DNA from 3 places in the Arthrobacter paludis genome. Region 1 is predicted to be linked to each of the others. Evidence: predicted binding sites of a transcription regulator. Region 1 holds the regulator's gene; each other region holds the start of a gene.

Region 1 (5,356 bases):
GGCCGCGGGCGCCGCCGGCCCCGGCGTCCCCGCCGTCGACCCCCACCACAAGCCGCCGCAGCGCGGCCTCGCCGTCGACGACCCCCGCTACTACCGCACGCGGCCCGTGTCCTTCGTGCGCCGCGGGTCCCGGCTGCAGGGGCGCCGGCTGGAGGCGTGGGAACGCCAGGCCGAGCGGTTCATCGTGGACGTGCCGCGCGGGCGCGGGGAGACGTCCGTGGACCCCGACTACGTGCTCGACGCCGAGGCCGCCTTCGGGCGCCGCGCCCCGCTGACGGTGGAGATCGGATCCGGGCTCGGCGAGGCCGTCGCCCACGCGGCCGCCGAGCGGCCCGAGCGCAACTTCCTGGCCCTGGAGGTCTACCGTCCCGGGCTGGCGCAGCTGATGCTGCGCATCGAGCAGCGGGGCCTGGGGAACGTGCGCGCGGTCCAGGCCAACGCCCCGGAGGCCCTGGACGCCCTGCCGGCCGGATCGGTCGACGAGTTGTGGGTGTTCTTCCCCGACCCCTGGCACAAGAAGCGGCACCACAAGCGGCGCCTCGTCAACGAGTCGTTCGCGGAACAGGCGGCCCGCGCCCTCGCGCCCGGCGGCACGTGGCGCCTGGCCACGGACTGGTCCAGCTACGCCGAGCAGATGCGGCGGGTCCTCGAAGGCTCGGAGCACTTCGTGAACCTGAACCCGGGCGGTCGGGCCGGCGCCGACAGTCCGCTGGCGGCGGTCCGGCGCGGCGGACTCGAGGGGCACGACCCGGAGCCGGGGTTCTCGGACCCCGACGGCGGGTGGGCGCCCCGGTTCGAGGGCCGGATCCTGACCAGCTTCGAGCGCAAGGCCGGCAAGGCCGGGCGGCTCGTGTTCGACCTCGCGTACCGCCGGGTCTAGGCGGCGGGACCCACGAGACGACCTGTGTCTCCCTGGTGAGGGCCGGCGTGGCGCACGGACGGGCGCCCGCACGCGGGCCGGGACCGGCTCAGGGCTCGCGCGGGGGCAGCGCCGTCGACCCTTCCGGCCCGAACTCCTCCCGGTAGAGGCTCCAGAGGGAGACCCAGTCCTTGTCCGCCTCCTCGACGCACCCGCCGAGGGACTCGGCGAGGTGCGCGAGGCAGGCGTGCCAGCCGGCGCCGTCGCGCGCGCCGCGCCCCTGCGAGTCGATCGACGCCGCGAACACCAGCCGGGTGCCGGAGTCGTGCTCCTCGAGGGCGAGCCGCAGGGAGTCCGTCTCCCACGTGAACACGAGTTCGTGGCCGGTCTCCACGGAGACGACCTCGCCGCTCATGGCCTCGGCGTCCGGCTCCTCGGGGAACGTGAACTCGAGGGCCCGGCCGGGCGACCACTCGCCGACGACCGTGGCCGGGAACCAGGCCTTCAGCCCGTCGCGGGTGGTGACGGCCATCCAGGCGTCCCACCGGTTCACGGGCAGGTCCAGCCGATAGGTCAGGACCCAGCGGTGCCCCGCGGGCGCGAAGGACGCCGGCGGGATCGCGTGTGCGCTCATGGCAGGAGTCTAGGGCGTCCCGTCACGCCCGGCCCAGCGGCGGCAGGCCCGTCGTGGTGCGGGCGAGGTTGCGCAGCGACAGCGTCCCGGGGTCCCGGTACCCGTGCCGCGGGCGGGTCGCGGTCGGCACGAAGCGGGACGTGTTGTGTCCGGTCACGGGGAGCAGGCCGAGTTCGGGGAGGGCGCCGACCGGCATCCGCTCCCCCGGCGAGAGGGTCCGTCCGCTGAGGAGCCGGCCCGCGCGGGCCAGCCAGTCCCCGGCCGCCACGCCCTCCTGCAGGGCCGTGCCGGCCAGGCCCAGCCGGACGGGGTCGGCGGCCAGGCGCCGCGGCATGCCCGCGGAGCCGGTGGTCGTCAGCGCGTCGATGCGCGGACCCGGCGGGGCGTCCCGCGCGGCGAGCCGCTCGAGGGCGTGGGCGGCGAGCGTGGCCCCGTACGAGTGCGCCTCCAGCGCCGTGCGCGGGCCGTCGGGGCGCAGCCGGGCGAACTCGACGAGGTCGGCGAGGAGGCGGTCGACGCCGGCGCGTGCGGCGTGGTTGAACACGGCCCGCAGGAGCCCGGGCGAGGGATAGCCGAGCCAGGCGACGACGGCGGGGTCGTCCGCCCCGGCCGCCCGTTGTTCGAGCAGCAGCTGGCCGGCCTCCCTGGCCGTCCCCCACATCGCCGTGGCCGCGCGGATGCCCGAGCCCGAGAGCTGCCACGTCACCTGACCGGCGGTGTCGAGGTCGCCGACGGCGACGGCCGCGAGCGGCTCCCGGCCGTCGAGGTCCAGGTAGAGCAGCCGGCGGGGCGGGATGGTCCGGTCCATGGAGTGCGGGGACAGCGCGTGGACGACGCCGTCGAGCCCCGAGCGGTGGCGGGGCGGCAGGCCGTCCCGCACGGCCGTCGTGGCGCGCAGCCTCTCGTGGGCGGCCGCGCTGGCCTCCGCGTAGCTGGCCGGGCGTGGCACGGCGCTCAGGGCTGCGGGCGCCAGACCACGACGGCCTGGCTGCGCGGCCGCGGCCGCTGTCCGCGGGCGAGGGAGACGACGTCGCCGTGGGCGCCCGCCGCGAACACGCGGCTGAGCTCCGCGGACCTGCGGCGCACGTCCTCCAGCTCGTCCGTCAGCTCGCCGACGCGGGCCCTCAGCGCGGCGACCTGGTTCTCGAGGCTGAGGATGCGCTTGATGCCCTCGAGCGAGACGCCGTCCCGGGAGAGGCGCTGGACCTCGCGGAGCAGGTCGACGTCGTGCTGGCTGTAGCGGCGCTGCTTGCCGCGCTGGCGCGACGGCGAGACGAGCCCCAGCCGGTCGTACTGGCGCAGGGTCTGCGGGTGCAGCTCCGCGAGCTCGGCGGCCACGGAGATGACGAACACCGGGGTGAACCGGTCGGCCATGCCTCCTCCTTCCTAGGCCGCGCCCGCGGCCCCGCTGTGTGCCCTCGGCGGTTGCGCCTAGAGCGAGGCCTTCGAGGCGAGGCCCGCGCGCGGGTCCGCGCCGGCGGTGGCGGCCGCGAACGCCTTCACGGCCTCCTCGGCCTCCGCGGTGAGGTTCTGGGGAACGACGACGTCGAGGACGACGAGCAGGTCGCCCGTGGCCTTGGCGGTCTTGATGCCGCGGCCCTTGAGCCGCAGCGTGCGTCCGGAGCTGGACCCGGCCGGGACCTTGACCTTCACGGGTTCGCCCGTGAGCGTGGGGACCTCGATCTGCCCGCCGAGGGCCGCCTCCGCGAACGTCACGGGCACGTGGATGCGGATGTTGTTGTCCTCGCGCTGGAAGAACGGGTGCGGCTGGACGGAGACCTTCACGAGCAGGTCGCCGCTGCCGGCCGGACCGCGCTGGCCCTTGCCCTTGACGCGCACCGTCTGGCCGTCCTTGATGCCGGCGGGGATCCGCACGTCGATCACGTCGCCGCTGGCCTCACGCAGCCCGATCGTCGTGCCGCGCACGGCCCCGGCGAAGGAGATGCTCGTGGATGCGGTCCGGTCGGCGCCGCGCTGCGGGGCCTGCTGGAAGCCGCCGAAGCCCCCGAAGCCCCCGCCGCCGCCCCCTCCGAAGAGGTCCGCGAACTCGGGCGGCACCTGGCCGCCGCGGGCGCCCTGGAAGCCGCCCCCGCCGGCCGGCCCGCCGAAGAGGTTGGAGAAGATGTCCTCGAAGTCGGCCCCGCCGGGCGCCCCGTGGCCGCCGGCCTGGAAGCGGGCCCCCGAGCCCATGGCGCGGATGGCATCGTACTGGCGGCGCTCCTCGGGGTCGGACAGGACCGAGTTCGCCTCGGTGACGTCCTTGAAACGCTGCTCGGCCACCGCGTCGCCCGGGTTCGTGTCCGGGTGGTACTGGCGCGCGAGCTTGCGGTAGGCCTTCTTGATGTCGGCGTCGGATGCGTCCTTGGAGACGCCGAGGATCGCGTAGAAGTCCTTCTCGACCCAGTCCTGGCTTGCCATGGGTGGCGCTTCCTTCCCGAAAAACGTGGTGGGTGGTGGTGGAGAGCGGCGGGGGCCCGACCGGCTGCCCGGACCCCCCCCTTCCCTCCCCCCCCCCTGGAAAAACCCAAAAAAAGGGGGGGGGGGGGGGGGGGGAGGGGGGTGGTCCTGTCCTTTTCGCCCCCCCCCCCCCGGTGCGCTACTCCCCGGTGGAGACGATCACTTGGGCCGCGCGGATGACGCGCTCGCCCTTGCGGTAGCCGACCCGCAGGACCTGCGCGACGTGGTCCGCCGGGATCTCCGGGTTCGGCTGCTGCATGAGCGCCTCGTGGACGTTCGGGTCGAACGCGACCCCGTCCTCCGCGATCCGCTCCAGCCCGTGGCCGGACAGGATCCCGTCCAGCTTCCGGGCGACCGCCGCGAACGGGCCGTCCTCGAGGTCCCCGTGCGCCTTGGCGGCGTCCAGGTCGTCCAGGACCGGCAGCATGCTGGCCAGCACGGACTGCACCGCGAGTTCGCGCACGGCCTCGCGGTCCCGCTCGACGCGCTTGCGGTAGTTGACGTACTCCGCCTGCAGGCGCAGCAGGTCCTCGCGGAGCTCGGCCTCCCGCGGCGATTCCTCGCCCGGGGTGGCCGCGTTGAGGATCTGCTCGGCCTGGGACAGGGCGTCGCCCGAGTCGTGGGCCTCGCCGGCGACGGCGGGCTCGTGCCCGGGCTCCCCCGGCTGCGCGCCGCCGTCGGACTGGCCCGGCTGGGCCCCGCCGTCGGGCTCCCCGCCGGAGGGCTGGGCGCCCGCGGCGGGGTCCGCGTCGCCGCGGACCGCGCCCGTCTCGGGGTCGATCTTGCGCTTGTCGGTGAAGCGGATGGGCTCCTCGCCGTGCTCCGCCTCGTTGCCGTGGTGCGGCATGGTCGCTACCGCCTTTACTTCTTGTCGGTGTCCTCGTCGACGACCTCGGCGTCGACGATGTCCTCGTCCTGGCCGTCGTTGCCGGAGGGGCCCTCGGCGCCGGCGGCGGAGGCGTCGGCCTGCGCCTGGGAGTACAGGGCCTCGCCGAGCTTGGTCTGGGACGCCTGCAGCTTCTCGTAGGCGGCCTTGACCTCGTCGTCGTTGTCCTGCTTCTCCAGGGCCGCCTTCAGGGCGTCGACGTCGGCCTGGACCTCGGTCTTGACCTCCTCGGGCAGCTTGTCCGCGTTGTCCTTGATGAGCTTGTCCACGGAGTAGGCGGACTGCTCGGCGGCGTTGCGGGTCTCGGCGGCCTCGCGGCGGGCCTTGTCCTCGGAGGCGTGCTCCTCGGCCTCGCGCACCATGCGGTCGATGTCGTCCTTGGACAGCGCGGTGCCGCCCGTGATGGTCATCGACTGCTCGGTGCCGGTGCCCTTGTCCTTCGCGGAGACGTGGACGATGCCGTTGGCGTCGATGTCGAAGGTGACCTCGATCTGCGGGATGCCGCGGGGGGCCGGGGCGA
Region 2 (5,356 bases), on a different contig from region 1:
CCCGTCCACGGCGTCGAAAGACATCTGTGCCTCGTCCAGGGCGGGGTTCCAGTCGCCGTGGCCCTTGGCCAGGGAATAGAAGTCGCCCGGCAGGGCCACCGCCTCCGGCTGGCCGGGGAAACGCGCCGGGGCCGGGGCGGCCGGCGCCGAAACGGCAGCCGAGGCCGCCTTCCTCGCGGACGGCTTGGCTGCGGCCTTCTTCGCTGACGGCTTGGCGTCAGTGGTCCGTGTCTGGGCTCCTGCCTCGGCCGGTGCTGACTTGGGCGGGGCCGCCTTCGCGGCGCTCTTCGTCGGGGCGGGGGTCCCCGAGGCGAGGGCCCCGGCGAGCGCCTCCGCTGTGCCGAACGCGGCCCGGGCGCGCTGCCCCTCGTCGGTGATCGACCAGCCGGCGCGGGACTTGGCGATCCAGCCGGCCTTCACGAGGCGGGCCGTTGCCGTGTTGAGGCTGCGGTGGCCGCGGGTGACGCCGGCGCTGAGCGGCTCGGCCTCGGTGGCGGTCTGCGGGACACGGTCGAGGGCGGCGGCGAGGACGTCCGCCGCGCCGAGCCGCTGCCCGGGCAGGTCGGCGAGGATGTCGAGTACGGCCTTGAGTCGGAGGTCGGTGTTCACGCGGGTCATGGCGCTCCTTGGTCGTGGGTTCCCGCGACGATCCTTGCCGAACGGGAGCCGGACACGCCAGAGCCGCCGGTCGTTGACCTCGGCCCCGTGCGCGCCCCCGCCCACGCCGCTCCGCAACGGCCCTGATCGGAGGCGGCTCGGCCGTGCGCGGGCAGCCGGGCCGGACCGGCGCGGTGCCGGTCCGGCCCGGTGCGTGACGCTCCATGACGGACGCCGCGCGACGCTCCACGACGGACGCCGCGCGACGGCCCGGCCGCGGGGCGCGGTTCCCCTACGCCGCGTGCGCCAGCGGGGCGGCCGCGGCCACGGCCAGGGAGCCGTCGGCCACCGTGACGCGCACGGTCCCGCCCGGGACGAGCTCCCCGGCGACCAGGAGGTCCGCCACGGCGTCGTCCAGTTCGCGCTGGATGACGCGGCGCAGCGGGCGGGCGCCGAACTCCGGCTCGTGGCCGGCCTCGGCGATCCACGCGACCGCGGCGTCGTCGACGTCCAGCCCGTAGCCCTGGGCGGCCAGCCGCTCCGCGGTGCGGCGCAGCTGCAGCCGCACGATCTCGGCCAGCTGCCCGGGCTCGAGCTTGCGGAATAGGACGGTCTCGTCGATCCGGTTCAGGAACTCGGGGCGCATGACCTCGCGCAGGCGGCCCATGACCTTGGCCCGCAGCTCGCGCTCGGACCCGGCCGCGTCCCCGGCCGCGAACCCGAGCGGGGCGCCGCGGCTGGCCAGGAACTCGGAGCCGAGGTTGCTGGTCATGATGACCACCGTGTTCCGGAAGTCGACGGTGCGGCCCTGCCCGTCGGTCAGGCGCCCGTCGTCGAGCACCTGCAGCAGCAGGTTGAACACGTCCGGGTGCGCCTTCTCGACCTCGTCCAGCAGGACGACGGAGTAGGGGCGGCGCCGCACGCGTTCGGTCAGCTGCCCGGCCTCGTCGTAGCCGACGTACCCCGGAGGGGCGCCGACCAGGCGCGAGACCGTGTGGCGCTCGCCGAACTCGCTCATGTCCACCCGGACCATCGCCGACTCGTCCCCGAACAGGGACGCCGCGAGCGCCTTGGCCAGCTCCGTCTTGCCGACGCCCGTCGGGCCCAGGAACAGGAAGCTGCCCACGGGACGGCCCTCGTCGCCGAGGCCGGTGCGCGAACGGCGGACCGCCTTGGCGACGGCGGCGACGGCGTCGTCCTGTCCGACCACGCGCCCGTGCAGCTCCTCCTCGAGGCGGGCGAGGCGGGACTTCTCGTCCTCGGTCAGGCGCGCGGCGGGGATCCCCGTGGCCCGCGCGATCACGTCCGCGATCTCGGCCTCGCCGACCGTGGGGCCCGTGGCCGCGCCGCCGTCGTCCGCCCCGGCGCCCTCGAGCCGGGCGGCGACGCGCGCGAGCTCGTCGCGCAGCTCGCCGGCACGCTCGTAGTCCTCGCCGGCGACGGCGTCGTTCTTCTCCGCCTCCAGCTCGGCCAGCCGCGCCCGCAGGGCCGCCGTGTCCACCACGGGCCCGCGCGCCAGGCTCAGCCGGGCGCCGGCCTGGTCGATGAGGTCGATCGCCTTGTCCGGCAGGTGCCGGTCCGTGACGTAGCGGGCGGAGAGCTCGACGGCGGCGCGGATCGCCTCCGGCGCGTACTCCACGCCGTGGTGCTCCGCGTAGCGGTCCTTGAGCCCGTCGAGGATCGCGACGGCGTCCTCGAGGGACGGCTCGCCGACGGTCACGGGTTGGAAGCGGCGCTCGAGGGCCGGGTCCTTCTCCACCTTGCGGTACTCGGCCAGCGTGGTCGCCCCGACCAGGTGGAGGTCGCCGCGGGCCAGCCGCGGCTTCAGGATGTTCCCGGCGTCCATGCCGCCCTCACCGCCGCCGCCCGCGCCGACGACCGTGTGCAGCTCGTCGATGAACACGATCACGCCGCCGTTCTGGGCCGCGATCTCGTCCAGGGTGCCGGTCAGCCGCTCCTCGAAGTCGCCGCGGTACTTGGTCCCCGCCAGCATCGCGGGCAGGTCCAGGGCCACGACGCGCTGGTCCTTCAGCCGGGCCGGCACGGACCCGTCGGCGATCGCCTGGGCCAGGCCCTCGACGACGGCCGTCTTGCCGACGCCGGCCTCGCCGATCAGGACCGGGTTGTTCTTCGTGCGCCGGGCCAGGATCTCCACGGCCTGCTCGATCTCGGAGGCCCGGCCGATCACCGGGTCCAGCCGGCCCTCGCGGGCCTCCGCGGTGAGGTCGCGCCCGAACCGGTCGAGGTTCGGGGTGGCGCCGGACGACTGACCCGTGCCCTCGGCGGCCTCGGACTGCGGCGCGGGGCCGGCGGCCGGCTGGGCCCCGGACTGCAGCGCCTGCGGGGTCACGCCGCGCGCGGCCAGCAACTGCCCGGCCGGGGCGTCCTGGCCCAGGACGAACGCGAAGAACAGGTGCTCGGGGTCGATGTACGTCGACCCGGAGGCCCGCGCGACCTGGTAGGCGTCGAGCAGGGCGCGCCGGGCCGAGCCCGTCAGGGACACCGCGGCGTCCGGGCGGGCCTCGCCGGCGGCGGGCAGCCGCTGCTCGGCGTCGGCCGCGATCGCCTTCGGGTCCGCGCCGGCCGCGGCCGCGATGGACGCCGCGGGCTCGGCCTGGACGAGGGCGTGGAGCAGGTGCAGGGCATCGACCTCGGCATGGCCGTGGCCGAGCGCGTACCGCCCCGCCGCCTCCACGGTCTCGTGCGTGCGCCGGCTGAGGACCCGCATCAGGTCCACCGGACGGCCCGCTGGGGCGCGCTGTCCCTGCAGGTAGCGCGCGAGGAACTCGTCGAACGGTCCGCCGTTGAAGGCAGCCGGTCCGAAGAATGCAGGCATGTACTCCTCCTCAGGTAATTTGAGTGCCTTCGACTCAAGTTAGCGCTGAAGGGGCTGGATCTATTCCCCGGCATCGGCGACGGCGGACCGTGGAACCGGACACACCCGCTGGCGGCCGGGCCGTCGGGTGGCGGACGATGGGCTGAACGTCCCCGACCCGAAGGAGCCCGCCGTGAGCCAGAACGCCGTCCGCGACTTGGAAGCCGTCCTCGACATCGACCACGCGGCGGCCGCCGCGCTCTTCCTCGAGGGCCGCACCGCCAACACCTTCTCCGCGGATCCCGTCCCGCGCGAGAAGCTGGAGGCCATCTACGAACTGGCCAAGATGGGGCCGACCATGATGAACAACCAGCCGCTGCGGATCACGTGGGTCGAGTCCGGCGGGGCCCGGGAGCGGCTCGGCCAGCACCTGCTGCCGGGCAATGCCGCCAAGGCGCGGACCGCACCCGCCGTCGCCGTCCTCTCCTACGACCCGCAGTGGCACGAGCACTTCGGCACGTTCTTCCCCCACGCCCCCGAGCGGCGGGAGATGTTCGAGGGCAACGAGGCGCTCCGGATCGAGACGGCCAGGAACAACGCGTGGCTCCAGGCGGGCTACTTCATCATGGCGGTCCGCGCCGTCGGGCTGAACGCCGGGCCGATGGGCGGGTTCGACGCGGCCGGGATCGACGCCGAGTTCAACGCGGAGACCGGCCACCGCTCGTTCCTCGTCGTGAACGTCGGCACACCGGGCGAAGAGCCCTGGTTCGACCGCCTCCCGCGGCTCGAGGCCGCGACGGCCGTCCGCTCCGTCTAGGAGCCGCCGCCGGCGGGCTTGCCGTACAGCGGCGGGATCACGTCCTCGTCCACGCCCTCGGCCAGGGGCGGCGAGTCCGGATCCGGCGTGCCGAGGCTGTGGATGAGGGCCTCGCGGGCGCCCTCGGGCTTCTCCTGGGATTCCATGGCGGTGGGCTCCTTGCATCGGTCGGGGTGTTTTCCCGCCACCGTACCGAGCCCGCGGCGGCGGGTGAAGAGGCGTGTCCGGAACGTGATCCGGGCCGCGGCCGCGGGTGCCGCGCGCACCCCTGTCCGCGCGGCGGGCCCGGTGCTAGGTTGGCCGCATCCCGTACCCGCAGGAAGGATGCCGAGTGCCCGCAACCCCCGCTGGCGCCCCCGAGGGGGCCGGTCCGCGCACGTTCGGAGTCGAGGAGGAGATGCTCCTCGTGAACCGCCGGACGTTCCGGCCGACGCGTGGCGCGCACGCCACGATCGAGAGCTACCTCGCGGAGCACGGGACACGGCCGGCGGCGGGTGCCCCCGAGCTGACCCTGGAGGTCAAGGAGGAGCAGATCGAGGTCGTCTCGCCCCCGGCGACGAGCCTCGCGGACCTCGAGCGCAGCATCCGCCGCGGCCGCCGCATGGCGATCGACGCCGCCGCCGCGGCCGACGCGACCGTGGCCGCCCTGGGGACCTCGCCCTATGCGGAGCAGGCGCACGTCGTCCCGAACGAGCGGTACCTGCGGATGGCGGAGAACTTCGGCCGCATCCTCGAGGAGACGCTGACCTGCGGGTTCCACGTGCACGTCGCCGTGTCCGGCCTCGAGGAGGGCGTCGCCGTCCTGGACCGGATCCGCGTGTGGCTGCCGATCGTCCTCGGCCTGAGCGCGAACTCGCCCTTCTGGCACGACGCCCCCAGCGGGTTCGCCAGCTACCGCTACCAGGCCTGGGGGCGCTGGCCGACGACGGGCCCCAGCGGCATCTTCGGCTCCGCCCAGGCCTACCGCGACCGGGTCGCCCTGCTGATGGACTCGGGCGTCCCGCTCGACGAGGGCATGGTCTACTTCGACGCCCGCTACTCGGACAAGGTCCCCACCGTCGAGATCCGGGTCGCCGACGTCTGCACGGACGCGCACCACGCCGCGACCCTCGCCGCCACGATCCGCG
Region 3 (5,356 bases), on a different contig from region 1:
GCGAGGGAAGCCGGAGCCGGAGCCGAGCCCGTCTGCGCTTTCGAGGGAGCTGTCGGGGCCCCGTCCGACCGCGGCGCCGACGGGGCCCGACGCGACCGTGCCGACACCGACAGCGCCGACAGCGAAGGCCAGTCTGAGATTCTGGCCCGTCCCGGAGTCGAGGGCCGGGACGAGCTGCACCCCGAGGGGGATGACCAGCCTGCTGACGAAGGCGCGTCGGGTGTTACGGAGCCCGCCGCGTTGTCGTCCGGCTCGTCATGGGCGGCGCTGCCGCAGGGGGCGGCGGGCGGTGTCGCTGGTGCGGGGACCGCTGTGGAAACCGAGGTCCTTCGGCGAGAGGTCGCGGGCGGCGATGCAGAGCATGGGCTGGACCCCGGGGAACCGGCCGCTGCCGATACCCGGGCGGGCTCTGCCGGCGGGGCGCATCTCGTCGGATACGGACCCCTCGACACGGATACCGCCCTCGCGCTGGCCGCCTCCGCCGCGACCTGGGACCGCCTCTATACCGGGCCCGATGGGCGCACCATCGTCGCGATGGCCGCCCGGAAGTACCGGCCGGCCGACCGGGAGCGCCGGGCCATCCGTGCCGCACTGTGCACCGGGTCTCCCGCGCCGCCCCCGGGGGGTTGCCCAGCGGCCGTCGACTGGCGAGGTCTGTTCACGCCGCCGTCGGCTCTGGCCCGTCCCAACTATGGAAGGGCCCGCTACCGACCCAGCCGCGCGCAGCAGCGGGTCCTGAAGGCCCGGCAACCCACCTGCAGCGTCGGCGGCTGCAACATGCCGGCCCGCGAGAACGACCATGCCATCGAGTGGGCCGCGGGAGGGGAGACCAGCCTGGACAATCTCCACCCCGACTGCGCCCGCCACCATGCACTGGACACCGCCGGACTCATGCGCTCCACGCCGCTCGGCGGCGGCGCCATCGAGTTCACCACCGTCACGGGCCGGCGCCACATCACCGCGCCGGAGATCCCTTGGGCCATTCACGGGCCACCGCCTCCGCGCGAACCAGCCCCGGCTGCGGAGTCCCCACGGGCCATCCCCGTCGATCCCCACTCGGAAAAGGTCTGGGCCTACGGCCTCGAAGACCTCCGCCGGGGTGTCGCCGCGAGGGAGGCCGCTGCCGCTTCGCCGGTCAAGCCACACGAGGGACCATCGGACGACGACGTCCCGCCGTTCTGAACGCGGAGCCCGCCGCCGATCAGCCATGGCATCCGCCCCGGACGGAGCGACCCCGGACGGAGCGACCCCGGGCGGAGCGTCCCGGGGGCGGAGCGTCCCGGGCGCACGCGCCGGCGGGCGCTCAGTACCGGGAGAGTAGTTGCTCCATCTGGGCGATCTCCTCGCGGTGGTGGTCGACCATCTGCCGGGCCAGCCCGACGGCCTGGTCGTTGAACCCATCGCTCACCTGCTGCTGGGCCATCGCGACGGCACCCTGGTGGTGCTCGATCATTCCGGCGAGGTAGATCCGTTCGGCCTCGCCGGCCGGGGCGTCGCGGAGCCGGTCCATCTCCTCGTCGGAGAGCAGGCCCTCCATGGAGCGCTGAAGCCCGTCGGTCGCCTGCTGCGGGGAGGTCGATTCGCCCTGGGCCTTCAGCCACGCGCCCAGTTGCTCGGCCTGGCTGGAGTGGTTGGCGCCGACCTGCCGGGCCACGTCCTCCACGTCGTCGTCGATCCCCGGCTTGGCGAGGAGGATGTCGGTCATTTCGATGCCCTGCTCGCGGTGCGGGAGCATCGTCTGCGCGAAGAGTGCGTCCTCCGGGCTGTGGTCCGTGGCGCTGTCGATGGCCTCCGTTGCTGCGGCGGGGGCGGGCTCGGGGGACGGGGCGGAACAACCGGCCAGCGCCAACGCGAGTGCGGCGGCTGCGGCCGGAAGGGCGGCGGAAAGCTTCGGCATGGGTTCCTTCGACGGGGGCGGGGATGTTCCCTCACCCCCCGTGGGAACGCCCCACAGACTATCCGTCCACCGACCGCGCATCCGCGTTCACCCACGGCGTGGCGAAGATCTGGCACTCACATCAGGAGAGTGCTAATCTCATAACAGTTGAGTCGGAGAGACTCAACTCTAGGGACGCCCTAGGAAGACCACGACAAGGCACCCCGGTGCCGCGAAAGGGAGTTGATCGCAATGGCCACCATGTTCGACCCGTTCCGCGAGCTCGACCGCGTTGCGGGCGCCCTCCTCGAGGGGCGCAGCGCCCTGCGGGAGATGCCGATGGACCTGTTCCGCCAAGGGGACCACTACGTCCTCAGCGCCGACCTGCCCGGCATCGATCCGGACTCCGTCGACATCGACGTCGACGGCCAGCTCCTGACCATCCGGGCCGAGCGCACGCTCAACGCCGACGAGGACGTCCAGTGGATCACCCGGGAGCGCCGCGGAGGCAGCTTCGTGCGGCAGCTGAGCCTGGGCCAGGGCCTGGACACTGAGAACATCGCGGCCCACTACGACCGCGGCGTGCTCAGCGTGACCATCCCGGTCCAGGAAACTGCCAAGCCCCGCAAGATCGCCGTCCAGGCCGGCACCCCGGCCGAGACGATCGAGGGCAAGACCGGCGGCCGGCAGCGCTCCGTCGAGGCGTAGCCCCGCCTCCGGGCGCGGGCGCGCGCCCGCAAGCGGCGCCCGCCCGCGCCCGGGCCCTCACGCGCAGCGGCCCCCGCCCGAGCCCTCACGCGCAGCGGCGCCGGGACACCACCCAACGTGGCGTCCCGGCGCCGCCGGCGTTCCGGGTCAGGCCTTGGCGACCTCCACGGAGACGGGTACCGGGTTGCGGAACAGGTCCAGCACCGGGCAGTGCTCGTCGACGGTCCGCTGCAGTTCCTCGTAGCGCTCCCGGGGCTCGGGTCCGGTCAGGGTGACCTTGAGCCGGACGTCCGAGAAGCCGGGGCGGACGCCGTCGGCCGTGCCGAACAGGCCGCGGACGTCCAGGTCGCCCTCGGCGTCGATCGCGATGTCCTCGACGCGGATGCCCAGCTGGTGCGCGTACAGCCGGTAGACCACGACCTGGCAGGAGATGAGCGCGGCCAGCGCAGCCTCCACGGGGCTCGTGCCCTCGTCGTCGCCGGCCAGGGCCGCCGGCTCGTCGATCGTGAACTCGTGCCGGCCGGCCGTGATCCGGGTCGCGACCGAGCCGATTCCCTCTCCACGCGCCCGGAACACGAGGTCGGCGTTCCCCGGGTCCTGCCCGATGCGCTCGAACCAGTTGCGGCCCGCGGCCTCGAGCCGTTCGGCGCGGACCGTGGCCTCCTCGAGGTCGATGTCGAAGTCCGGGGTGATGGCGGTTTCGGTCATAGGTGTGCCTTTCGCTCTCCACGCGCCGCGTCCCCTGCGGCGCCGTACTTACGCGCGCCGGGCTGGCGCGCGTCGAATCGTCACCTGGGGCACCCCGCTACAGCCTGAGGGTTGCCGCCCCGCCGGCCAGGGCCTTCGCGGCAGGGACTCTTGATTCAGGGCCGATTGTGCCCTGTTTCACAATGTCGCGGCAACCGGAGGCGTCGCTGGGAGTCACGTGGGGCGCCACCGGCGCCATAGGGTGTGCGGGGGCGGACGACGGCGGCGCGCCTGAGGCGCCGGTCCGCCCGGCGACGCGCTTGGGGCGCCGGTCCGCCCACCGGCCTGCTGCGCGCTGTCCCGTCGCCCGCGCCTACGCCCAGACGATCACGAGGCGGGCGGCCTCCCTCGGCACGGTCGGATCGATGCCCGTCAGGTCGGCGAAGCGGCGCAGGCGGTTCATGAGGGTGTTCCGGTGGCAGAACACGCGCCGGCAGGCCTCGGCGACGCTTCCCGTCTCGAGGTAGGCGCGGACGGCCTCGACCAGCCGCGTGTGCTCGGCGGGTCCGCAGCCGGCAAGTGCCGAGTCGACCGGTGCGCCGAGGGGCACGCCCGCCTCAGCCAGCCGGAGCCGCGCGATCCGGGGCCACGCGTCGTCCAGCGTCGCGGCCCGCCCATCCACGGGATCGGCCAGGCCGGCCAATTCGCGCGCCAGCCGCGCCGCGGGCCAGATGCCGGCGAGCCCGTCGACCGATTCGACCAGGCCGCAGGACAGGGCCCGGACCCGCTCGGTGGTCTCGGCCGCCGCGGAGCCCGGCCGGCCCGGGGCCCAGAGGACCGTGAGGCCGTCCGCGGACGGGTGGGCCATCATGAGGACTCCCCGGCGCTCCGCCTGGGCGGCCGCGATCCGCAATCCCGAGGCCGCGTCACCGAGTGCGACGGCGACGCAGAGCGGCGTCCCGGCATCGATGCCGAGCCCCTCGGCGATCGCCTCGAGCTGGGCGGGGGTCGCCGCGGTCGGACCGAGTAGGGCCGCCAGGTGCGCCTGGCGGGCGGAGCTCTCCTCCAGTGCCATCCGCTGGCTCTCGCGCAGGTAGACCGCCTGCGTCAAGGCTGCGTACTCGTCGACGATCCGCCACACCGAGTCCGCCTGCCGCACCAGGAGCGGCGCGTCGCCGGGCCCGGCCTGACCGCGCAGCCGGTCCCACAGCACCGTGAAGTCCTGGCGGATGGCCGTCATCAGCGACGCGACCGGGATCCCTGCCCTGGCCCGCGACACCCCGACCTCCAGGGCGATGTCCTGCTGCTCCGCCTCGAGGGCCACCCGGTCGGCCCCCGGCCGCAGCCCCGCGATCAGGGCCTCGAACGACGCGGTGCCGGTCCGGCGGATCTCGCGGGCCGGAAGCGGACCGCCGCGGTAGTCCTCGAGCTCGAGGACCCGGGCGAGGAACGCGTCCGTCAACTCCTCCGCGTCCAGGCCGTCGAGCAGTTCGTTCCAGCGCCGGGCGTCGGAATCCGACAGTCCGGCTGCTTCAGGGGTCTCCAACACGGCCTCCGCGGGCAAAAATTGGGCATTTGCACACGCCAGTCTACGGAACCGGATGTGATTGGCGACACAAGAACGCGTGGGTCCAGGGCATGCTGGGTGGTGGCCGGGGCCGACCCGGCCGGCATCACCCACCACGCGTCCCGCGGAGGAGACATGGCCACCACCACCAACGCCGTTCCGGCCCACCATCTCGAGGCCGGGGCCACCCGGCAGATCTCGGAAGAGGAGGCGCGGAAGGTCACCCTCGGCGCCCTGCTCGGTACCGCCATGGAGTGGTACGACTTCTTCCTGTTCAGCGCGGCGGCCGCGCTGGTCTTCAACGTCCAATACTTCGCCAACGAGAACGCGACGGCGGCCGCCCTGGCCTCCTTCGCCACGTTCGGCGTCGGCCTCGTGGCCCGTCCCCTGGGCGGCATGTTCTTCGGGGCCCTCGGCGACCGGATCGGCCGCCGCCGCGTCCTGATGATCACGATCGTGGGCATCGGCCTCGTCACCGGGCTGATCGGCCTGCTCCCCACCTACGCGGCCATCGGCAT

The links. Region 1 encodes HspR, which represses chaperone genes until heat shock. Its sites were predicted from a motif close to AAGTTGAGTCNNNNNGACTCAACTT; they were not measured.
Region 2: the regulator HspR is predicted to act here: its motif matches at 3,450-3,474, upstream of AC1Q5D_RS12915 (ATP-dependent Clp protease ATP-binding subunit).
Region 3: the regulator HspR is predicted to act here: its motif matches at 2,042-2,066, upstream of AC1Q5D_RS16795 (Hsp20/alpha crystallin family protein).

The regions. Positions count from the first base shown of each region.
Region 1 is NZ_JBXAEW010000001.1:86,635-91,990, forward strand. It holds gene trmB (tRNA (guanosine(46)-N7)-methyltransferase TrmB) at 107-880, shown strand; gene AC1Q5D_RS00485 (SRPBCC domain-containing protein) at 969-1,493, opposite strand; gene AC1Q5D_RS00490 (alpha/beta hydrolase) at 1,516-2,442, opposite strand; gene AC1Q5D_RS00495 (heat shock protein transcriptional repressor HspR) at 2,448-2,867, opposite strand; gene AC1Q5D_RS00500 (DnaJ C-terminal domain-containing protein) at 2,925-3,911, opposite strand; gene AC1Q5D_RS00505 (nucleotide exchange factor GrpE) at 4,090-4,797, opposite strand; gene dnaK (molecular chaperone DnaK) at 4,812-5,356, opposite strand, start outside.
Region 2 is NZ_JBXAEW010000014.1:51,704-57,059, reverse strand. It holds gene AC1Q5D_RS12920 (pullulanase X25 domain-containing protein) at 1-618, opposite strand, end outside; gene AC1Q5D_RS12915 (ATP-dependent Clp protease ATP-binding subunit) at 890-3,433, opposite strand; gene AC1Q5D_RS12910 (malonic semialdehyde reductase) at 3,606-4,229, shown strand; gene AC1Q5D_RS12905 (hypothetical protein) at 4,226-4,375, opposite strand; gene AC1Q5D_RS12900 (carboxylate-amine ligase) at 4,561-5,356, shown strand, end outside.
Region 3 is NZ_JBXAEW010000025.1:5,665-11,020, forward strand. It holds gene AC1Q5D_RS16785 (HNH endonuclease signature motif containing protein) at 1-1,182, shown strand, start outside; gene AC1Q5D_RS16790 (DUF305 domain-containing protein) at 1,304-1,897, opposite strand; gene AC1Q5D_RS16795 (Hsp20/alpha crystallin family protein) at 2,129-2,584, shown strand; gene AC1Q5D_RS16800 (OsmC family protein) at 2,732-3,292, opposite strand; SAM riboswitch class IV at 3,332-3,448, opposite strand; gene AC1Q5D_RS16805 (PucR family transcriptional regulator) at 3,645-4,820, opposite strand; gene AC1Q5D_RS16810 (MFS transporter) at 4,974-5,356, shown strand, end outside.